Regions from separate parts of the Oceanobacillus sp. FSL W7-1309 genome, predicted to be linked through region 2. Evidence: riboswitches for the same ligand, from Rfam matches in the RefSeq annotation. Region 2 holds a riboswitch; each other region holds the start of a gene.
What was found. A riboswitch is a leader RNA that binds a small molecule or an ion and turns the genes downstream of it on or off. The one in region 2 is predicted to bind thiamine pyrophosphate.
Positions count from the first base shown of each region.

Region 1: linked by a shared signal. The riboswitch ahead of tenA (thiaminase II) and the one ahead of thiW (energy coupling factor transporter S component ThiW) in region 2 are both predicted to bind thiamine pyrophosphate.
Region 3: linked by a shared signal. The riboswitch ahead of NST46_RS02385 (3-oxoacyl-ACP reductase) and the one ahead of thiW (energy coupling factor transporter S component ThiW) in region 2 are both predicted to bind thiamine pyrophosphate.

Region 1 is NZ_JBBOBX010000001.1:1,506,150-1,514,148, reverse strand. Features, by position in the region: gene NST46_RS06930 (sigma factor G inhibitor Gin) at 1-117, opposite strand, end outside; gene NST46_RS06925 (pro-sigmaK processing inhibitor BofA family protein) at 213-476, opposite strand; gene NST46_RS06920 (YaaL family protein) at 853-1,068, opposite strand; gene recR (recombination mediator RecR) at 1,085-1,681, opposite strand; gene NST46_RS06910 (YbaB/EbfC family nucleoid-associated protein) at 1,780-2,094, opposite strand; gene dnaX (DNA polymerase III subunit gamma/tau) at 2,381-4,063, opposite strand; gene tenA (thiaminase II) at 4,266-4,955, opposite strand; TPP riboswitch at 5,155-5,257, opposite strand; RNA gene ffs (signal recognition particle sRNA large type) at 5,443-5,708, opposite strand; gene tadA (tRNA adenosine(34) deaminase TadA) at 5,775-6,233, opposite strand; gene NST46_RS06885 (isochorismatase family cysteine hydrolase) at 6,322-6,855, shown strand; gene NST46_RS06880 (glycoside hydrolase family 18 protein) at 6,920-7,999, shown strand, end outside.
Region 2 is NZ_JBBOBX010000001.1:2,073,996-2,081,994, forward strand. Features, by position in the region: gene NST46_RS09850 (LolA family protein) at 1-540, shown strand, start outside; gene NST46_RS09855 (sigma factor) at 663-1,151, shown strand; gene NST46_RS09860 (PadR family transcriptional regulator) at 1,332-1,655, shown strand; gene thiE (thiamine phosphate synthase) at 2,000-2,623, opposite strand; gene thiM (hydroxyethylthiazole kinase) at 2,627-3,397, opposite strand; gene thiD (bifunctional hydroxymethylpyrimidine kinase/phosphomethylpyrimidine kinase) at 3,400-4,200, opposite strand; gene thiW (energy coupling factor transporter S component ThiW) at 4,278-4,763, opposite strand; TPP riboswitch at 4,940-5,055, opposite strand; gene NST46_RS09885 (LytTR family transcriptional regulator DNA-binding domain-containing protein) at 5,294-6,349, shown strand; gene NST46_RS09890 (ABC transporter ATP-binding protein) at 6,524-7,372, shown strand; gene NST46_RS09895 (ABC transporter permease) at 7,369-7,999, shown strand, end outside.
Region 3 is NZ_JBBOBX010000001.1:513,818-521,816, forward strand. Features, by position in the region: partial or broken gene NST46_RS02365 (transposase) at 1-199, shown strand, start outside; gene NST46_RS02370 (hypothetical protein) at 192-401, shown strand; gene NST46_RS02375 (hypothetical protein) at 426-563, shown strand; gene NST46_RS02380 (DNA alkylation repair protein) at 731-976, shown strand; TPP riboswitch at 1,232-1,331, shown strand; gene NST46_RS02385 (3-oxoacyl-ACP reductase) at 1,482-2,234, shown strand; gene NST46_RS02390 (LLM class flavin-dependent oxidoreductase) at 2,316-3,626, shown strand; partial or broken gene NST46_RS02395 (transposase) at 4,114-4,611, shown strand; gene NST46_RS02400 (IclR family transcriptional regulator) at 4,676-5,455, opposite strand; gene NST46_RS02405 (TRAP transporter large permease) at 5,484-6,749, opposite strand; gene NST46_RS02410 (TRAP transporter small permease) at 6,771-7,295, opposite strand; gene NST46_RS02415 (DctP family TRAP transporter solute-binding subunit) at 7,365-7,999, opposite strand, start outside.

The DNA.
Region 1 (7,999 bases), 570 kb from region 2:
AATCATATTATACTCGCATTCCGTACAAATGAACATCGTATATAAATGAATTCCCTTCTCCTTTTGTTCCTCACAGATGCCGCATTGTGAAAGTCCTAATGAATTAGCTTGTTCCACCTTCCCCACCTCCGTTAGAAACTAGTATCTCCCAATCTAAGGAAAACTATACGGGGAAACTTTGAAACTTTTAAGTTTGGAATAAAATGGTCTAGCTAAATAATAAACAGATGAATCGCCACCAAGGATGCCAATCCAAATAACCCTAAAAAACCAGATACGACAGCTGTAAATAAATTAATTGGAATGTGCAGCCCAAACATCCCACCGAATACATTAAAGAAAAATAAAAACAGAATACCAATTCCAAGCTTTACTGTAGCCTGTCCAATGAATTTCATTGGCTTAACAGGGGCACCAACGAATAATAAAATAATAATTAGTCCAACAATGACCGAAATAACAATTGCAGAACTCAACTGAAATCAACCCTCTTCCTCAACCTCTTTTTTAGTAAATTTATGCTTGTATTTCGTAAAAAAGAACCAAGGAAGCGGGGAAAGAAAAGAATCTCTCTGTGAAAAAACATGATCATGAATCTTTGTAAGAAAGTAGGTGATTTTATATAAAGCTTGATTTAACAGCCTTTTATTAAAAGTCGTTAGGAGATGTTGTCAAACGTTCAGTAAAAAGAACGGCCCCTTTTTCCCATTCTAAAACTGAACCGTCAACATTTCCTGTTTCTCCTTCAATTCTTCATTTATTTTTTCTACACATTTTTCAAACTGTGGTTTCTCAATAAAAAAAGACAAGGCCATCTATACTCACAAACCTTGTCTCCCTTAATCTATAATTCTAGTATACTCGCACTGCACTAATATTACGCAGTCTTGCCTCACGCAGAAGAAATAAATATTTAGCCCGAGCAATTGCTTCTTGCTGCATTCCATTGATTGAAGGCTCCATACTTTGTTCTACAATAGACCTAATTTGTTTCCACTCTTGTTCTGCTTGAATGATTGTATCAAGCAGCTCATGATTGACATCTTTTGTCTTTCGTTTTTTCCCCATGCACTTCACCTAACTTCTACAAATCTCTTCTACCCTCTAAAGCTTTTGATAATGTTACTTCATCTGCATATTCCAAATCGCCGCCAACAGGTAAGCCATGTGCAATTCGAGTCGTGCGGATACCTGATGGTTTAACAAGGCGCGAAATATACATTGCGGTTGCTTCCCCTTCGATGTTTGGGTTAGTTGCTAGGATGATTTCTTTTACTTCCTCATCCTTCAGACGATTGATTAGATCAGGGACATTAATATCTTCTGGTCCAATTCCATCCATTGGTGAAATTGCGCCATGAAGAACATGGTATTTTCCGTGGAATTCTTTCATCTTTTCCATTGCAATGACATCTTTTGGATCTTGCACGACGCAAATAATCGAATTATCTCGTGACGTATCGGAACATATCGCGCATGGATCCTGATCGGTGATGTGTCCACAAATACTGCAATGGGAGAGCTCTCTTTTGGCATTCACTAATGCATTGGCAAAATTAAGCACATCATCATCTTTCATATTCAAAACAAAAAATGCCAGACGGACAGCTGTTTTCGGTCCAATGCCAGGCAATTTTGTAAAACTGTCAATTAACTTCGATATTGGTTCTGGATAATACATCAAGCCTGCCTCCTACACGAAAACATAAGCACCCGCTTTAAACCGGGTGCTTATACTTGGCATAGGGGATCGTAATCCCCTGCCATTTTTTCCTTTAATTAAAACATACCAGGCATGTTTAAGCCTTTTGTGAACTGTCCCATTTGTTGGTTCGTTTTATCATCAATTTGCTTCAATACATCATTTGTTGCAGCAATGATAAGATCTTGTAGCATTTCGATATCATCTGGATCTACAACTTCTTCTTTAATTGCAATATCTGTAATTTCCTTTTTCCCATTTGCTGTAATGGTAACCATTCCACCACCAGCTGATGCTTCAAAAGACATTTCATGCAATTCGTCCTGTGCCTGCATCATTTTCTTTTGCATTTTTTGCATTTGCTTCATCATATTGTTCATATTTCCCTTCATGGAAAATACCTCCTTTAGACTATTCATTATTATTTTTTTCCTTATACTGGAACAGCCAAGTCCAGCTCCAGCGCCCAACGACTAGCAAGACTTGCCGATTGGCTGCGCCAGAGGCTTAGTCGCACTTATACCCTTGTGGTGAAAGTCAACATCGACTCTAGGTAAAAGGATGGCCGACTAAAACCAGGCTACGCCTAACATCGGCATACCCCTAAAGGGGCATGTTTCCTTTATCTCCTACGGATCAGTCCGTACGTCGCTAACCGGGCGCTTGCGCTTTTGTTTCCTAATCATGTATTTCCAGTAATTCATCTCCAAAGAGCTTCCTAGCTTCATCCACTAGTGGGTCTCCTTGTTCTTCATCTTTAGGCTTATCTTGTTTGCTTATATATTCCGTACGGAGCTGTGTCCAATCATTATCTGGAATTGGGATAATCGTTAATTGCTTATCCATCACACTCGTAAGTACGGATTCAACTGTCTCCCGATTATCCAAAAATAAGGAGCAGTGGATTTCATATTTAAATGCGACAACGAGTGAATCTGCGGATGCAGCTGCAGGTTTACTATCCTGTATCGTTGCATGTGCAGGTGCATTCACTTGCTTTAGCTTACTTAAAAAGTTGGCCCACTGTGATTGTACTTGCTTTAATGCAGGCTTTTCTGCTTTTCCAAGCACATCACGAATTCGCTCAAACGGGATTTTATAGCTATTTTTCGATCCTCTCGCAGGTTGCCTTCTCTTCTCAGATGCAGCTGGTGCTTGGACAGGCTGTGCAGGCTGCTGCTTCAGATTGGTAAGCTCTTTTTCCAATTGTGACATTTTGCTCATCAGTTTTGTTACTGCTTCTGAATCAACATCAGCTGTCGCCTGCTCCCCGGCATGATAACGATTGGTAATCGTGAGTATCGCTATTTCGATAAATACCTTTGGACTATTCGTCCACTTGATCTCTTGTTGGCACTGATTCAGTTGGATAATTGCATCCTGAATCCATGAGGTTGATACAGAATCAGAAAGTGCAAGGAAGTTATCATCCACTCTTGCTCTTTCCAACAATCCTTCTAGCGATGGAGCACTTTTGAAAAGCAATAGATCACGCATAAAATAAATCAGATCATATACAAATCGTCCAGGATCTTTCCCCCGTTGGATCAAATCATCCAATAGCTGTAACGCCTGTTCCACATCTTTTTCATGCATGGCCTTTACGATATCGGTGAGCACTTTCTGGGAAACACCACCAGTAACAGCCAACACATCATCGAGTTCTACCTGGTCCTCACTATAGGAAATTGCTTGATCAAGAATACTTAACGCATCACGCATTCCACCTTCTGCTGCTAATGCAACAGTATCCAATGCCTCTTTCGAAACAGAAATATTCTCTGCTTCCATAATCGTTTGCATACGATCTACAATTGCCTGATTGGATATCGGTTTAAAATCGAATCGCTGACACCTAGAAATGATCGTTAATGGAATTTTATGTGGCTCGGTCGTTGCCAAAATAAAGACGACATGCTTTGGTGGTTCTTCTAACGTTTTTAGTAATGCGTTGAATGCATTAATTGAAATCATGTGTACCTCATCAATGATGTACACTTTATATGGTACTGCGCTTGAAGCATACTTTACCTTGTCTCGGATTTCACGAATATCATCGACACTCGTATTGGATGCAGCATCAATTTCAATAACATCTGAAATCGAGCCATCCAAAATGCCACGACATGCATCACATTCATTACATGGTTCTTTGACTGGTGCATGCTCACAGTTAATTGTTTGGGCAAAAATCTTGGCAGCACTTGTTTTCCCTGTTCCTCTTGGCCCAGAGAATAAATAAGCATGCGAAAATTTATCTTGTACAATCGCATTCTGCAGTGTTCTCGTAATATGTGTTTGTCCTACGACATCCTCAAAAGTTCTTGGACGCCAAACGCGATATAAAGCTTGATAGCTCATAATACAGATTCCCCTCTATGATCTATTTCTAATTATACCCGATTTTAGGGGTGAATGTGAACCAAAACAGGGTTAAATATATTTTTTGTAACCTTCATCTGGAGTTACTGTCACATTTCGTTATAGGTGGAGAGGATTTGTTTGTTCTATGGGACTAAGAAACCAGGATGGCATATCATCAGCCACCCTGGTTTTTATAATTTTAAACAGATGCCGGATTCGTTGCTTTTTCCGAAAGCCATGTTTCAAACGTATAGGACATCTCCCAAAATGCGAGCTCATATTCTTTCGCAAGAATAAACTGCTCTTTGATTTTCTCTTTTTCTGTTTCACTTGCCTTTTCCGCTAATCCATCGAGCAGGTCAATCATTTCCTGTGTGGACTCTTGGAACCACTCACTACCATACGTGTTCAGCCAATTTTGGTAAATTTCTTCTTTCGGTTTTGCGTCCTTGTAAGTCAAACCAATATCAGCATATAACCAGTAACATGGTAGCATTGCAGCTACAATTTGAGCTAAACTTCCGGACAACGATGCACGGTACAAATGCGATGTATAAGCATAGGCAGTTGGTGCAGGTTTAAAATTCTCAATTTCTGCATTGGTAATCTTTAAAATCCCTGCATGCTCCTTATGCACTGTTAGCTCTGCTTCTGCTGTTTTCTTTGCTTTTTCTGCCAGCTTAGCAGCAACATGAAAATCATCTGAATGTGCAGCCGCAAAAGCATGCACCTTGCCGTAATGCTTCAAATAATAGATATCCTGCAGAATATAATTTTTGAATGTTTCCAGTGGCAAATCACCACTTACAATACCCTGTACAAACGGATGATCTAGACTTAATTTCCAACTCTCTTTCGTAGCCTCTCGCAATAACTCTGAAAAACGCATAGAAAATTCCTCCCCTAATTTTGTTTAATAGCCTACTTCTACTACAACTTCATTGGTAATATTAAAAATAAACGGCTAGTCTTCTCTTATTTTTGCAATAATATCCATCAAAACATCTCCTTTCTATAAATTTAGAATGAAGAACAAAAAAACCACCCCGAAATGGAGTGGTTTTATATACAGTTACAGAATTATGTATACGTCACCAGCTCCACTTCCCTACGCTGGTACTAGCCAGTTCAGGTTCAAAGGGATCAAGAAATGAATCTTATCTCAGCCAAATGGCACCCCTAGTGGATTTTTTATATTCTATTTCTATCTTATTCCATTTTTTCATAAAAGTAAAATAATTCGTACGAAAAAAATCCCAACATCCAACTCTTATCCATATGGCATGCAGCTTAGAAAGATTTTTTCTAGGTGAATTTAAAAACACTCTTTCAAATGCTTTATAGCGTTTAAAAGAGTGTTTGATTGCATTATGTAGCCGTGCACCCACTTTCGATGTGACGACCCTATGCGTTACTTAAGTTCATGGCTCGGCCTAGGCTTCCCCACGGCACACAGAAAATTCCACTTACTGCTGCTTCCTTCCGGACCTGACAGGGTTCATGGGTTCCTGTTGCGTAGGACCCGGGCGTCAACACCACTCCCTTAAGGCAGACCATAAAATCGCCACACCTAGAGTGGGAATTCAGCCTCGCTATAGCGGATTGCGAGTACAGGGCACCGCTACCTCCCCACCTAGCACGGTATTTACCATTATAGCGAAATTATCGACAAAATGCAACATCAAAAGCGGATACGCCCGGTTTACGACTATTTTTTTCTTTTTCGAAGTGCTCGAAAGAAATCCGTTAGTAATGCAGCACACTCTGTTTGTAAAACACCTGCCGTTAATTCAACCTGATGATTAAAGCGAGGTTCATTCAATAAATTCATTAATGTGCCCGCACATCCTGCCTTCGGATCAGTTGCTCCATATACAACACGTTTAATTCGCGATTGGACAATAGCACCTGCACACATCGGACATGGCTCCAATGTAACGTAGAGCGTACAATCCTCTAGTCGCCAGCTTCCAATCTTTTCATTTGCTTCTTGAATGGCAACAAGCTCAGCATGGGAAAGCGTCGTTTGCGAGGATTCTCGCAAGTTATAGCCCCTTGCAATGATTTCATCGTTATATACGATAACCGCACCAATTGGAACCTCATTTAATGTTAAAGCTTTTTGGGCTTCTTCAATTGCCGCTTCCATAAATTTTACATCACTCATATTATCACAACACTTTGTTTTAAAGTTTGAATCAATCCAAAAGAGGAAATACTGTTAAGTAGTCATACCGAATAAAGGAGACTCATAAATGGATACATCATTAAATAACACTGCTGTACTATTTGTCGATATTATCAACGATTTTGACTTTGATGGCGGTGATGATTTATATCGAAATACGAAAGCAATCCTCCCGAACCTCATTAAGCTGAAGAAATTCGCCAAAGAAAAAAATCTACCTACAATTTATGTTAATGACCATTACGGATTATGGCAAGCAGACTTTCATAAAATTATTGAAAACTGTAAAAATGATAGAAGCAAGGAAATTATTGAGGCACTCGCACCAGAGGAAGATGATTACTTTCTTATTAAACCACAGCATTCTGCCTTTTTCCAGACGCCATTGCAATCTTTGCTTACAGATTTAAAACGAAGCCATCTCCTAATGGCTGGTATTGCCGGAGACATTTGCATTCTTTTTACTGCCAAGGATGCGTATATGTACCAATTTGGAATGCACGTTCCTGCAAATTGCATGGCGTCCGAAGCAAAGGAGAACAATGATTATGCATTATATTTAATCCGTTCTGTTATGAAGGCAAATATCGACCCACTTTAAGTCATATAGCTGACCTCCTTCACATAAGTTGAAATGAGAAACTGTTTTGAAGGAGGAAGTTCTCTTGCAAATTCATGTTGTTACAGAAGGGGAAACATTAACTTCAATCGCTAATACATATAATACAACTGCTGTCGCCATTACGAATGCCAATGAACTAGATGCTCCAAATGATCTCGTCATCGGGCAAGCACTGGTCATCCCCATTTTTGGTCAGTTTTACTTTGTTCAACAAGGTGATAGCCTTTATTCCATTGCCAACCGATTTGGGATGACCTATCAGGAACTAGCAACGATTAATAATATTTCACCAGAGATGACACTTCCTATTGGCTTGCGGATTTACATTCCGCCTCGTGCTAAGCGAGCGATTACATCGTATGCTTATATTGAACCCTTTGGTGATACGGTTTCTGAAACCTTGGAAAATGCTGCTGCTAAAAATTCTCCTTATCTAACTTTCCTTGCATTATTTAGCTATCGAGTCAATCGCGATGGTTCATTGACTTCACCACCCATCGGGAATCTACAGGAGATTGCCGCAAACACAGATACAGCAATGGCAATGGTTGTGACAAATTTGGAAGGACCTGGGTTTAGTGATGAGCTTGGTCATATCATTTTAACCGTACAAGCGGTTCAAAATACGCTATTGGATAACATTGTGAATACAGCGCAGACACAAGGATTTACCGATATCCACTTTGACTTTGAATTTCTGCCATCTGATGATCGGGAAGCATACAACGCATTTCTGCGTAAAGCAAAGGAGCGATTTTCTCAGGAAGGCTTACTCTTATCTACTGCACTCGCGCCAAAAACAAGCGCCACTCAAACAGGGCAGTGGTATGAAGCTCACGATTACGCTGCTCATGGGGAAATAGCAGATTTTGTTGTATTAATGACTTATGAATGGGGCTATAGCTACGGTCCTCCGATGGCTGTTTCGCCAATTGATCAAGTTCGTAATGTTGTTGATTACGCCTTAACAGTTATTCCCGTAGATAAAATATTATTAGGCCAAAATTTATATGGATACGATTGGACGTTACCCTTTGTTGAAGGTGGAGAAGCTGCTCGTGCCGTAAGTCCACAGCAAGCGATTGCAATTGCCAGGGAAAATAATGCTGTCATTCAATATGAC
Region 2 (7,999 bases):
GTTGTGAAGCTTGTTTCAGAAACAGGAGATATTCGAACAGAATTCGAGTATACAGAGTTGGATTTCTCACCAGACTTTGCAGATGACACGTTTACGCTTGATATTCCGGAAGATATTGAAATTACAAACTTGGAAGAGGATCTAGAGGAATTGGGGCCAGAAACAGTTACAGTAGAAGAAGCGGAGGAAGCGCTGGGCCAAGCGTTCCTTGTATTTCAAGAGGAAGCATATCATCTTGCAAGCATGCAAATGTATGATTTCTCTGCTGGATTGAATCGGCATGAGCTGGAGTTAATGTATAGTTCCAAGGAGAATATCCCATTGTTTTCGTTGTCTGTGTTTCCAACTCCCGATGACATGCCAGTTGAAGAAGCGGATTTAGAGATTCGAGGAAATGCTGCAGAGTATGAAGAGGTAATTAAGAGCATTGTTTGGGATGAAGATGGTTTACGTTATTCGATCGTAATAACGCATCCAGATATAGATGAAGAAGAAATTGTGAAATCGACAGAAAGAATGATTTTGAGTTCGGAAAAGTAATCAAAAGATGAGCGAGAAAGTTTACGAAAAGATTTGCTGCAGCTAAGCAAGTATTACAAGCTTTTCTAGCTGCATAAGTGGAAAAAGGGCTAATACAGGAAGCATAGTACGGAGGTTAAAGGATGAGGGAGATAGGGAGACGAGTTATTAAACAGGTGAAAAAAGGAGATCATTGTGCATTTAAGAAGCTTGTTCAGCATTACCATCAATCAGTCTATAAAATTTGCTACATGATTATCGGTGACAATAAAGCTGCTGAGAATATGGCTGAAGATATTTTCTTGCATGTTTATAATCATATTGGCGATTATCAGGAAACTACTAAAAAATTTTCGCTGTGGCTGTTTCAAAAAACGGTGAACCTAGCTCGTACCCAATTCAATGAAAAAAATCAGACCGGCGTGCATGCTAGTCCCGTATTAAATAAAGATAATAATATAAAACTTATATTGATGAACATTTCTTTAAAAGAGAGATTAGCTTTAACCCTAAAATCTAGCAATCATTTATCCATTCAGGAGATTAGTGAAGTTTTAGAAATCCCCAATTCCACTACCCTAACCTATATTTGGCGAGGGAGAGAATCGCTGCGCACGATGATTAGTCAGTAATTTGTTCTATTGCGTTTAATAAATGTACCAGTTCCATTATTTAAGGGGACTGGTACATTTTTTCTCGTGGATTCTGCTGACGGGTACATTTTCGTTTGCTTTTTATTGCTTTTACCCTTGTGATACGAGGTGCATCGTAACACACTGGTATTAACAGGAAAAAAGGGTTGAATATGCGTAATGGATAGGGAAATGATGAAGGGAAGCATTGATTTATTGATATTGTCTTTAATTTCCCAGCGCGATTTGTATGGTTACGAAATTACCAAAATTTTAAAACGGTTAAGCGGCGATGCGTATGATATGAGTGAGGGAACGCTGTATTCGGCTTTGAAAAGATTAGAAAGAAAACAGTGGATTAAGTCTTATTGGAGTGATACAGAAAACGGAAGGCGGAAATATTATCATCTAACCGAAACAGGAAGAAAACAACTGCAACAAAAACAGAGAAATTGGAAAATGATTGAATTCCTTGTAAATAAGAGTTCGGAGGGATTAACATGACGCAAGATCTCAGAAGATTTGTTGAAAAGACAGTTCAACAAATTGAGGGGAATCAACAAGAGAAAGATGACTTATACGAAGAATTGCTGATTCATTTGGAGTTGTCCAAGTAAGAATTTATCAATGCGGGGTTATCCGATAAAGAAGCGGAAAAGAAGGCAATGGAGCACTTCGGCAATGAAACAAAGGTCGGTGGACAGATCCAACAAGCAATGTTTCCTTTTCGAAAAGAAATGATGCGGGCACTTGCCATTGGATCCTTACTTTTTCATAGTTAAGGATATCTCGAAAGTTAGACTTTTGAGATATCCTATCTTGCTAGATTCAAAAGCGGTTCCTACAAGCTAAATCGCTTTAACGGCTTTAGCAATATCTTCTGCCTGTGTAATCACGGAGATAAACGAGACACCATCAGCCCCAGCTTCAAGCACAGATTTAGCATTCTTTGTATCAATCCCGCCAATTCCGACAATAGGAAGCATTGGGAATTGTGCGCGTAATGTCTGAATCCACTCCAACCCAACAGCCGCTTTCGCATCCGTTTTTGTTGTTGTGGAAAAAATTGGACCCGCACCAATGTAATCAACAAGATCTATCGGGCTTCTATCAACTTCATCCGTAGTTGATACAGAGAGTCCAATAATTTTATTTGGAAAAGCTTGACGTAATTCTTCTGCTGATCGGTCATCCTGACCAACATGTATACCGTCTGCATCAAGTAATTCCGCAAGCTCGACATCATCATTCACAATAAATGGAATGTGATAGCTTCGGCAAATTGCTCGTAACTCTTTACCTAATTCCAATTTCGCATTACCGTTAAGTGATGAAGGACCTTTTTCTCGAAACTGAAATGCTGTTATTCCAGCCTTAGCTGCAGCTTCCAGTATATCTCCAGGATTACGGTCGCAATTTTGACTGCCCATAATAAAATACTTTCGTAAGGATGGCTTCATTGGAAATGACATGTTTTATTTTCCCTCCAGTTGTTCTGGTTCTAATGAAAGTGCGTCGATAAATGGAGCTATAAATGTTCCTGACCCGTTCACTGACGGACTTGCGGCTGCATGGGAGGCGGCTAATCCGTAAAAATGAACAGCTGTGAGTACCTGTTCTTCAATTGGGTCATCCGTTGTTAAGCAGGCGGTTAGTATGGAACCTAGCAAGCAACCAGCACCTGTTACTTTAGATAGAATTGGATGCCCAGTATGATTCTCCATGCAGGATTTTCCGGTGCAAATAATGTCTATTTTACCTGTAACAACAGCGGTCGTTTTGTATTCCAGTGCGACGCTGCGAGCGATATCTTCAACATTACCCTCACCAAGCGATTCCACGCCCTTTGTTTGCCAAGGGATATCGACCAGATGTGCTAATTCACCAGCATTTCCTTTAATAGCAGTAGGCTTTACCTCTTTTAAAATTTGTTTAACAGCAGTTGTACGAAATGTCGTTGCAGCAACACCTACTGGGTCAAGTACAACGGGAATTCCTTTTTCATTTGCCTTTTTACCAGCAAGAATCATTGCATCTAGATCCTTTGCTGTTAAGGTACCGATATTTATTAAAAGACCATCCGCAATAGAAGCCATATCCTTTGCTTCCTCTTCGGCTTTTGCCATTACAGGGGCGCCACCAAAGGCTAACAGTCCATTTGCAGTAAAATTCATGACAACCTGGTTCGTTAAATGATGAATGAGCGGTGTTTTTTCCCGTACACTTTTAATAATTGTTGGATTCATGTTTAGCACTTATCCTTTCGTATTGCCCAATGGTTTGTTGGACCACTCCCAGCTCCAAGGTCGAATGAATACTTAATTGCCGCCGTGACAAAATCCTTTCCATTCTTAACAGCGTCATACAAAGACAAACCTTTACTTAAATAGGCAGTAATTGCTGCTGCATACGTACAGCCAGTCCCATGTGTGTTCTTAGTATCAATTCGCTCTGCTGAGAAGCTGTGTATATTTGAACCATCATGAAGGAAATCAATTGCTTCCCCTTCTCTGTGTCCGCCTTTGATTAAAGCAGCACCAACACCGAATTCCTTCACAAGCAGTTCTGCAGCTTGTTTCATATCATCTGTTGTTTTAATCGTTTCTCCAATAAGAAATTCAGCTTCTGGAATATTCGGTGTTACAAGTGTTGTCAGGGGTAAAAGCTGTTTGCGTAAATAATCACGTGCCTCTTCTTCGATTAAAGCATCTCCGCTCGTTGCAACCATAACAGGGTCCATGACATATGGAACTTGAAGTGCTGCTATTTTTTTCTGGATAACTTTCATCATCTCCTGATTGGCGATCATTCCAGTTTTCAGTGCGTGAATAGGCATATCGGAAATCACGGAGTCTAATTGCTGTTCAATTATTTCAATTGGTACATGGTGAACGGCTTGAACACCTGTTGTATTTTGAGCCACAACCGAAGTAATTACGGACATCCCATAGCTTTGCAGCTCTTGAAATGTTTTTAAATCAGCGTGGATACCTGCACCGCCACTTGGATCTGTACCGGCAATTGTAAGTGCACATGCTACTTGTTTCATTGGTTATACACCATCCTTTCAGAAGATACCTCACATATAAGTGTTGTTCTTTCAAATCCTTTTATAAATCATGCAATTTAATTACGAATTAAACGTTTACTTGAAACCCTGGATACGATAAATAAGCCGATAATAGAACCAGTAATACTACTAACGAGAAATGGTGGGATAAAGGCGAATGCTCCGGCAGAACTTCCCATAAAAATGTAAGCAAATGGGACAGCGAAAAGTGCACCGAAAATCCCGCTTCCAACGCCTTCACCGATAGCGGCTAATGATTTCTTGCTGGATTTTTTATAAAGATAACCTGCTAAAAAGGCGCCAACCATCGCACCGGGAAATGCTAATAATGTCCCTAGTCCGAGCATATTGCGAAGTAAGCTAATCATAAAAGCGATAACGACAGCTGGACCTGGTCCAAGCGTAACAGCTGCCATGACATTAATTGCATGCTGGACAGGATAGGCTCTAGCAATTCCAGCGGGAAACCATATTAGTTGAGCGGTGATTGTCCCAATTGCAATAAATACTGCCATCGTAGTTAATAAACGTGTTCGATTCATCAAGTCCTCCATTTCTGGGGTATCACAAAAAGCAGTGATGTAAACCAGTACGCTTCTTTATAGCAATTGCTGCTTCCTGAATTTTGGAGTTCAGCTACGGACACGGAGCTAGAACTGGACGTAAAAAAAGCTAGATCCATTAGGACCTAGCTTGATACGTGTGAAAAATAGTTTAGACATATGTCAGACTACTTCCCTCCGCTGGTATTAACCAGATCAGGTCCATAAGAGTCGGGAAATGATACACGCTTCCCTCTCAGCCCACGCTTTTTGGGCACCCCTAGTAGTTTAAATGCGATAGAATTGTAAATTCATCTCTAAGCTTAACAAATTTTTTAACTTTTGTCATTATTAACATGGAAAACATGGTATAACTAATGTAGTCTGCTAATTATATAGTAGAAGCGTTACGAAAAAAATGGTACATACTCTTGATTTAGCGGAACGTGATTGCACTTTTTATTGTGTAATGGGAGATAACAATGAATAAAAGGATACATATAAAAAAGTATTAAAGAAAGGCTGATAGAATGACAATTTTAACTATGAAAAACATAGAAAAACATGAAAAGGATACACAGCTATTTCCTGCTTTTAATTTAGAAATTGCTGAAGGGGAGATTACTGCCATTTATTCAACGCTAAATGTTCGAAGCACGCTTTTAAATATGATTCTCGGAAAAATCCCCATTGTAAATGGGGAAATCCGTGTAAAGGAAGTAACTATTGCAGAAAACAAGCGAGGATTTTTACATCAAGTTGGTATTTGCTTTTTTGAAGATGGGATGTATGAGAGATTAACGGTTTCTGAGTATTTTCGATTTTTTTATGACTTATATGAAGTTAAACAAACGTTTGAACGAGTTATCCATCTAACACAGCTGGAAGGAAAGAAAAACAAGAGAATTAGAGATTTAACATTTTCGGAAATGAAACGTGTACAATATGGACGTTTATTGATTCAGGATCCTTCTTTATTTGTTTTTGAGGAGCCTGATTTGAATGTAGACATGGAGACAAAACGTGTATTTATTAATATTACAAGAAAGATACAAGAAGAAGATAAAAGTATACTTGTTCTAACTGGGAATATGGAAAGTGCCGTCACGGTTGCTGATCGTGTTTATCGATTGGATGAAGATGGTTTACGAATTATTGAGACGGAAACAGAGGAAGATACAGAGGAAAGAGATACAGAATTAATTCCAGCAGAAGAAACAGATAATGAAAAAGACACAAAGCCAATTCAATTGAATAAAATTCCAACGAAAGTTAACGATAAAATTGTTTTATTTGACCCCCCTGAGATTGATTATATTGAAAGCAATGATGGTCAAGCAAATATTTACATAAAAGGGGAAGCATTTCCAAGCTCACTCACCTTAACGAATTTAGAAGAGCGCCTGCAGCATTTTGGATTTTTCAGATGTCACCGCTCGTATATTGTAAATTTACAAAAGGTTCGTGAAGTGATCACATGGACTCGAAATAGTTATAGTTTGATTTTGGATGACAAGGAAAAGTCGCAGGTTCCGCTGTCTAAAACAAAAATGGCGGAATTAAAAGATCTACTCGGCCTTAAATAAGCTCCGTTCATCGAAAAAGTAGAAATATCAAGACTTGCAACTCGGATAATTGAGCGTTAAAAATGCGCCATTCACCTTGAAAAATACTCTTTTCATAGGAAATATGCTGATTTCCCTTCGCTTTCCATTTATTCTAGAGTCACAAACAAACGAGATCTACGGGGAGGAAGAATTTTGGAAAACATTATTGAAGTGAAATCATTAGCAAAGATTTTTGGTAATAAAGCTGCATTGGAAGATGTAAGCTTTCAAGTAAAAAAAGGAGAGACATTTGGATTTTTAGGACCGAGTGGTTCTGGAAAAACGACAACTATAAAAATATTAACTGGACAATTGATGCAAACATCTGGAGATGCGACCGTATTTAATTTGCCTGTTGCTTCATTAAATAAGCCATCCTATCGAAAACGAATTGGTGTTATTACAGATAATAGTGGATTGTATCAGCGGTTATCAATTTATGACAATCTGAAATTGTATTGTGAGCTTTATAATGTGCCATCGAAACGAATTAGTGAAGTGTTAGAGATGGTTAATTTGACGGAGGATACGAAAAAGGTAGTTTCAAAGCTTTCAAAAGGAATGCTGCAGCGTGTCACGTTAGCAAGGGCCTTCCTGCATGAGCCGGAATTGTTGTTTTTAGATGAACCAACATCTGCTTTAGATCCAGTGAACTCAAAGCATATTCATGATGGACTCCGCAAATTGAATGAAAAAGGAACAACCATTTTCTTGACCACACATGATATGAGTGAAGCGGAAACACTGTGTAAACGCGTTGCATTTTTGCATAAAGGAAAAATACAGTTGCTCGATGAGCCGAAAGTTCTTCGCAGACAATTTTCGGATTCCTCTGTAACAGTTGAATTAAAAGATGGACGCGAATTAAGTTTACCAGGTGGTTCGAAAGGCGCGGATGAAATATATAAGTACCTATCAACCGATCAGATCGTTTCCATCCATTCAAATGAACCAACATTAGGAGATATTTTTGTAGAAGTAACAGGGAGGGAATTAGTATGACTTTTTCAATGAAACGTGTCATGGCAATTTTTCAAAAGGATATGAAGGATTTATATAAAAATATGTATGTATCGACAACAATTTTAATGCCGCTCATTTTTGCATTTTTTTATGGTCGAATGGATAATCTTACAGTAGAAGTTCACTATGTAGTAATTAACTTGACCTTAGCCATCGTTACAGCATTCCTGCAATGTTCCATTATAGCAGAAGAAAAAGAGAAAAACACATTACGCGGTTTGATGCTTTCGCCAGCAACTATACCAGAAATTCTTGGCGGTAAAAGTTTAGTAACCTTTATATTAACTGTTATAACGATTATTCTATGTGCGATGCTGACAGGCTATGAGCCAGCAAATATGGGGATTGTAGCAATCGCAATTGTTGTATCTAGCTTGTTTTATATTGCTTTAGGAACATTGATGGGATTGATCTCTAGAACCTTAATGGAAGCTTCTGTACTCATTTTACCAGTTATGTTTATTTTTGGATTTGGATCTATGTTTCGTCCTTTCGCTGAAGAGTATCCTATCCTGTCTGTCATCGACTATTTACCAAATATCCAATTGATCGAGCTAGCAACAGCTGTTGAGGCCGGTTCAGGATTTGGAGATGTCCTAGGTAATT
Region 3 (7,999 bases), 1.6 Mb from region 2:
TGCCAGTCTATTATCCAATATGCTAGAATACAGAGACAGGGAAGCCCTCAATTCAGATGTATTGAAACGCATTTCCCCCGTTGCATGGCAGCATATTAATTTTTACGGGCATTACGAATTTAACAAATATCCGGAATCAGTTAACATGGATGCCATTATCCAAGAGTTGGCTCAATTGGAGGTTATTCCGAATGAATAATTCATATCCATTCGAAGGAAAGGTGAGAATCAATGAAACCAGAACCAAATTGGCAGCCCGTTCTAAACCGCATATATTAGACGATGCCACAGTCAACCGTGTCATCCGATCCTACACGGAACAGCTTGAATTTGCGCCGATCTACGAAAGGCAACTCGTCAAGTGGCAACAGGAAACGGATTTATCGTCGGCGCAACTGTAGGAACTGCAACGGCTTCAAAATCAGGTGAGTGAATTGAAACAGGCCGTTACCGATATTTTAGACTTGGCCAATGAACTGAAAGAGGGAACCATTGAAAAAATGTTATCGAAAAGTGACTTTAACGTTTCATTCATCCTTATCGGCTATAGTGAAAGATACTAACAAGTTGTATATAAATATCCACCACACGTTGTCTTAGAAGCTCATTAACCAAAACAAAACTCCCAAACAAACAGTTTCCCGAATAATAAAAAGCAAATAGGCCACAATAAACATGAAAATCAGAAAATGACTGTCATCACTAAAAGACATATGGAGGTGCAATACGGATCAAGCCATACCGTTGTCCAAATTGCAAAACAAATAAATCCCGCTTTAATCTCATTGAGCAAATCGCAATACCTGTTAAACTAGACGCAAAAACTGGAGAATTACTGGAAAGTTATACAGATGAGAGTACGGAAATGTTCCATCAGATGTATAAGGGGCCAAAATACCGTATTCAATGTGGGATATGTGGTTTGATAGAGAATGAAAATACATTTGAACAGTTTGCTAAATATGCAGGTTTTTAATGTTTGTATGTGTGTCTGCTGCGACCCTAATGATTTTTTGTTGTTGAGAAAACATTTATTTGAACAAACCTTTTAAGGAACCTAAACTCTGTTAATTAATGATCGATTATAAATATGAATCCATTATGATCAAGAGTATAAATTGAATAAAAAAACAATCACGTTTTTATAGCAAAAAATCATAAAATTACGTTAACCATCCCTATTCCCTTGACATAAATTTCTAAAGATTATAACATATGGATATAACTTAATTATATGCACTAGGGGTGTTATTTAACTGAGATGAGTATTACTCAAACCCTTTGAACCTGAACTAGTTGAAACTAGCGTAGGAAAGTGTAAACTCTAAATACATACTTAAAGAACATTTATGCCTTATTCTTAATATGTAGTTATTTGTTTTTACGCAGCTTTCCTATGGGAAGGTTGCGTATTTTTTATTTTATCTATCATTTTTATGATGTAAGTTTCACGCTAAATTAATAGTATAGGAGTGGTTAGGATGATTAGAACAGTATTAGTAACAGGCAGCAGCAGAGGGTTAGGGGCAACTATTGCAAAGACATTGGCACAGCAAGGATTTCAAGTGGTTATCAACTACTATCAAAGCAAAGAAGCTGCTGAGAAGCTCGTTTCTGAGATTGGTGAAGAGAATGCTATTGCCATTCGGGCTGATGTAACAAATCGTAAAGAAGTAGATGAATTGATAAAAAAAGCAACGGAATATTTTGGCCAAATAGATGTTGTCGTCAATAATGCATTAATAGATTTCAAGTTTGATCCAACCAAACAAAAATCCTTCACAGAACTTACATGGGAAGATTATCAAAAACAACTGGATGGTACGTTAAAAGCAGCATTTAATGTCGTTCAAAGCGTCATCCCCCAATTTATTGAACGACAAAATGGAAGTATTATAAGCATTGGTACAAATTTATATCAAAATCCTGTTGTACCCTACCATGAATATACAACAGCAAAAGCTGGATTAATCGGTTTTACACGTAATATCGCTGCCGAATTAGGTGTATATGGCATAAAAGCGAATGTAGTTTCAGGTGGATTATTAAAAACAACTAACGCGAGTGCCGTTACAACACCAGAAGTATTCGATTTAATTGCTCAATCAACGCCATTGAAGAAAGTGACCACACCTCAAGATGTAGCCAATATGGTCGCTTATTTATCTTCAGAAAATGCTGACGGTATTACAGGGCAAAATTTCACAATAGACGGCGGTTTAACAATGAACTAATAGCTTAAAATACGATAGCTGATCCTTCAAAAACGGAATGTACAAGACAGTTAATAATGATGTATGTTGAGGTGTAAATAAATGACAAAAACGAAAGAAAGACAACTGCATTTAGGTGTTTTGCTGTATGGTTGCGGACACCATCAAGCTGCTTGGTTAATGCCTGACTCAAGCATTGAACATATTGGGGAGATTTCTTATTATCAATCTTTAGCACAGGTTGCGGAAAAAGGTTATTTTGATGCAGTATTTTTTGCTGATAATCAATCATTTCCGGCTAAACATGCCAGTGATATGCCAGCATTTTGGTTTGATCCAGTAGTCAATTTAACAGCTATTTCCCAAGTGACAAATCATGTTGGATTAGTTGCAACAATTTCAAGCACTTTTTCTAATCCTTTCACAGCTTCCCGGCAGCTCTTAAGCTTAGACCATATTACAAAAGGGCGTGTTGGCTGGAATCTCGTTACCTCCATGACTGATTTAGAGGCGTTGAATCATAGTATGGAAGAGCTGCCTCCTCGTGACAAACGTTATGAAAAGGCAGATGAATTCGCTGCTTTAATGAATAAGTTATTTATTTCATGGGATGATAATGCGTTTCTGCATCAGCGGGAAGAAAGAAAATTGATAAACCCATCAAACATTCAGCCTTTTCATCACGATGGTACGTATTTTAAAGTGCATGGCCCATCCACCACGCCAAAAAGTCCGCAAGGCAAGCCAGTATCCATGCAAGCGGGGGCATCTAAACAAGGCATTGCATTAGCCGCAAAATATGCCGATGCAGTCTATTCCGTGTCGTGGAACTTAAAGCAAGCAAAAAGTTTTCATAAAAAATTAGATGAACAAGTTAAACAAAGCGAAGACAGCAATAGACATATTAAAGTATTCCCAGGCCTAGTAACTTATGTAGGGCATACACGTGAAGAAGCTTTAGCCAAAAAAGCAGCTTTAGATGAGCAATTACCTATTGAAACAGCTTTAAAACAGTTGAGTTTCTTTATTCAGCAGGACTGTTCGAATTGGGAAATTGATAAAGCAGTCCCTCCATTACCTCCAGTAGAAGAATTTACTGGTCCAGTTGGACGTTACGAAACAATACTGGAAATTATCAATGATACCCAGCCTACAGTAAAAGAATTATTAGGTTATCTCAGTGCAGGCGGTGGACATCACACACTAATAGGTACACCCGAAGAAATTGTGGATCAAATGGAGGTCTGGTTTGAAGCTGGTGTTGCTGACGGATTTAATCTAATGCCTCCTACATTACCCGGCAGTTTAGAAGACTTTGTGGAACTGATTGTTCCTGAAATGCAAAGAAGAGGGATTTTCAGAAAGAATTATGAAAGTCATACCTTCCGTGAACATTTAGGGTTAAACAAATAATGAAAGTGCTGCACTATTATTTTGCCATTGAAATAGAGCAGCACAGTCAAAATTAAACAACCTGTTATCTTGGACTTGAAATTATGAATACAAAGAAAATAAATCCGGTAATGAGTAGTTAAGCAAATCTATTATAGATTTAACAAGTGAGGAAACTTAAACAGGATATAAGTTCCGATTACATTAATAAGAAAAAAGAAAAACCAGGCAAACCCCGACCGGTCCTTTTAGAAATTGATATTTAACCGTTACACTAATCTATTTTTCTCTTTCGCTAACCGAATAACTTCTCTAATCGTATTCCTTGAATGACCACAGTTCGAAGCCACCTCACTCTGTGTGACTCCCTGCAATAAAGCCTTAGAATTTCTGGATACTGAAACACAAAATAACTCCTATATAATAAATTTGCACGTATGTGCTCCTTTATTATATAGGAGGTTGGGTCAGTCATGTATTACGTAAATCACACATTATGTCCCAAGTAGTGAGTGGTTTGAAAGAAGGAGTACGAGCAATTTTCCCTGACGTAATCGTTCAATGATGCATGGTTCATTTGATTCGTAACTCCGTCAAATATGTTCCTAGTAAGGATTATCCCCAAAGCGTTAAAGAAAGTCTATGGTGCACCATGCCTTAAGGCTTGCCTAAGTGTTTTTGAATATTTTCAACAACAAGGGGCTGCATATCCAGGAGCTATTGATTTATGGACAAGAAACTTCCACCATGTCTAGCAACTTTATGATTATGGAAGTTCCATTCGTAAAGTTATGTACACAACCAATGCGGTAGAAAGTATCCATTCCAGCTTTAGAAAAGCAACCAAAAAAGGAGCATTCCCCAACGAGAACGCCTATTAAAAGTATTATTTTCACGGGTAAAAGAACTTGAAACCAAATGGGAAGGTGGCCATATCCAAAACTGGGCAATGGTTATGAACCAACTACTTCTCCAAAACGAGCTAAAAGATAGAGTGTTAAAGTAGCTTGAGTAAACTGGGACTTACACACTTTATTTGACAGACCCGGCTTTGCTCTTTCGTCGATCGTTTATCTCTCCATTAATGAGTTATTAGATTGTCCAGATCGTTCTGAAAGTCTTCTTGCTAACTTAACAACTTCTTCTCTCGCCACGTCTTTCTTTTTCTGCCAATGATTTGTTGTCATGACAATACTTACTCCTGCAATGATTTCGTTTTTATGGTTAAACACTGGAGCAGCGACACAATGAATTTCTTCGGCAGATTCCTCATGTTCTTCGGCAAATCCACGCTCTCTAGCCAATGTTAGTTGTTGATATAACTCATCTACTGACTCAATAGTTTTTTCAGTCTTTGCTGGTAAAGGTTCATCTGGATAAATCGCTTTTAATTCTTTATAACTAAATTGGGAAAGTAATATTTTTCCAATCGATGATGCATAGGCAGGAAATCTCATACCTGGCTCCGTGACTAATTGGAGCATGGAATCTCCTCTCATTTTACCTGTGTAGACGACATACCCATTATCGAATATACCCATTTGTAAGTTCTCATTAATGACTTTTTGTGTTATTGCACCCTCCTCGTAATAAGCTTGTAAAATATTAAACTGACTTAAATAGGAAGCACCAATATTTGCAATCGTAGTACCTAAAGAATATACACCACCATTATTTTTTCGAATCCATCCTAATTTCTCAAGCGTATTTAACAATGTAAACATACTACTTTTATTAATATCAAGTTTCTTTGATAGATCTATCATCCGGTATTTATTTGGATTCAAAGCAAGTAATTTTAGAATTTTATCTGTTCTCTCTATAGCTGGGCTCCAATACTTTTCTTTCATTTTTTATCTCCTCTAACTTACCTTACTATTATTCAGAAAGAAGTAATAAACTTATCTCTGGTATTATTATAAGTATAACCAAATTTAATAGCATCAGTAAAATAAATGGAATAATACTTTTTATCAGCTGATTAAACTGGATATTAGCTAATGATTTCGCGACAAACAAGTTCACACCTAAAGGTGGGGTAAGCAATCCGATAGCCAAGTTAAAAATCATTAATACACCAAAGTGAATAAGATTAATATCATAAGTATTTAGTAACGGTAGTAAAATCGGAACGATTAAAATGATTGCTGCATTTGTTTCCATAAATGTCCCGACAACTAGTAATACTAGAGTTATAATAAATAAGAATACTAAAGGACTTTCCGTAACAGATGACAATGCACCTGCAATTTTCGATGGAATTTGTTCAACAGTAATTAACCAACTCATTAGGTTTGCTGTTGCTACAATGAATAATACCATTGCTGACAATGTTCCCGCTTCAACAAAAACACTTTTTAACTCAGATATTTTCATCGTACGATAGATAAATAAAGAAACGATTAAACCATAAATACATGCAACAGCACCTGATTCCGTAGGAGTGAACCAACCTAAATAGATTCCACCAAGTATGATAAGTGGCATTAATAAACCAAGGATAGAACTTTTAAGACTCTGAAAGAATTTTTTAATACTTGTTTTTTCTGAACCCTTATATCCTTTTCTCTTAGAAATGATAAAACAATAGATAATTAAAGTTAATCCCATTAGAAGTCCAGGTAATACTCCTGCAATAAATAAGTCTCCCACACTTGCATTTGCAGAGATTCCAAATGTAATAAAAGGGATACTAGGTGGTATAATAATACCAATTGTTCCACTAGCTGCAATTAGTGCGATTGAGAACTTCTTATCATACCCTTCTTTAATCATAGCAGGTACTAAGATACTTCCAATCGCAACTACTGTTGCTGGAGCAGAACCAGATATGGCTGCAAAGAACATACTAGAAATAACTGCAATAATCGCAAACCCGCCGGTAATGGACCCGACAATACTTGCAGCTAAATCAACCAAGCGTTTTGATATACCACCAATCTCCATAATTTTCCCTGCAATCATAAATAAAGGAATAGCCATTAAAGAAAAGACGTCTAATCCTGTAATCATTCTTTGTACCGCTACAAAAAGATCTAAATCCCCCAAGTACAGTACTAAAATGGACGCTAACCCCACAGCGATAGCAAGAGGTACGTTTAATAATAAAAGACCTATTAATGATGAGAATAGCAATGCTGCCATCTCTCTCCCCCCCTTCGATTATTAAGAAACCTTCTGATCTAAATTATTTGTATTTTCAATAGTTTTTCCATAGAAAATATCATTAACAAACAAAATAATATATCGTATTAACATTAAAATAGACCCTACAACAATGGAGAAATAAACAATATACATTGGAATTTGCATTGCAGGAGAGGTTTGCCCCGTTTGCATTAGATTATTAACGAAAGGAATACCTGCTAAAATGACTACAAGACAATAGATCGAAGAAACAATATAACTTATTGTCCGTAACACTTTGTTAGCTTTTTCATTGAAATAAACTACTAAAACGTCCAACGTAATATGAGCTCCCTTTTTCACCCCATAACTCACTGCGATAAACGTTGCCCAGATCATTAAATATCGAGACAATTCTTCAGACCATCTTAATTGGGCATCAAAAAAGTAACGACTAATAAAACTAGCAAAAACAGCCATTAACATCGAGAATAATAGAATAAATATCAAATTCTCCTCAACCTTAGTTAAAATTTTATCTGTCTGGTTTAATATTTTCTTCACATGATTCACCCCTTTAGGAAAAGTAAGAACAATAAAAAAGGATAACTTCTTTATTGTTCTATTTTTATGTTAATTTGACTCTACTTCAGCAATAGCATCTTGTAATTCTTGATATATGTCTTCCCCAATTTTAGGGATATAAGAATCTACAACTGGTTCCGCTAATCTCTTGAATTCTTCTACCTGCTCATCCGTTAATTCTAGCACTTCTACACCTTGCTCTTTAATGTAGTCAATACCCGCTGCTTCTTGATCTCTGTTCATTTGCCGTTGAATATCACTCCAGTTCTTCGTTTCCTCTACTAGAATAGTTTGTACATCTTCTGGCAGACTGCTGAAATAAGCGTCATTTACAATAAATGCATACACTCCATTTACGTGAGAAGTTAGAGAGATATATTTTGTTACTTCATAGAAACGCATTCCCTCGATTAGGGAGAAAGGGTTTTCATATCCATCAATAACATCTTGTTGTAAAGAGCTATATAATTCTGGAAACGCAATTGGAGTCGGGCTACCACCAAATGCTTCAATCATATCCATATGTGCTGGGTTTTCTTGTGTTCTAATTTTTAAACCTTTAACATCATCTGGAGTTTCGATTGGATGAGAGTTGTTTGCCATATGGCGAATTCCGTTTTCTCCCCAAGCTAGACCTCTAATCCCTGTTTCTTCTAACATTGAATCAAACAAACTATCCCCAA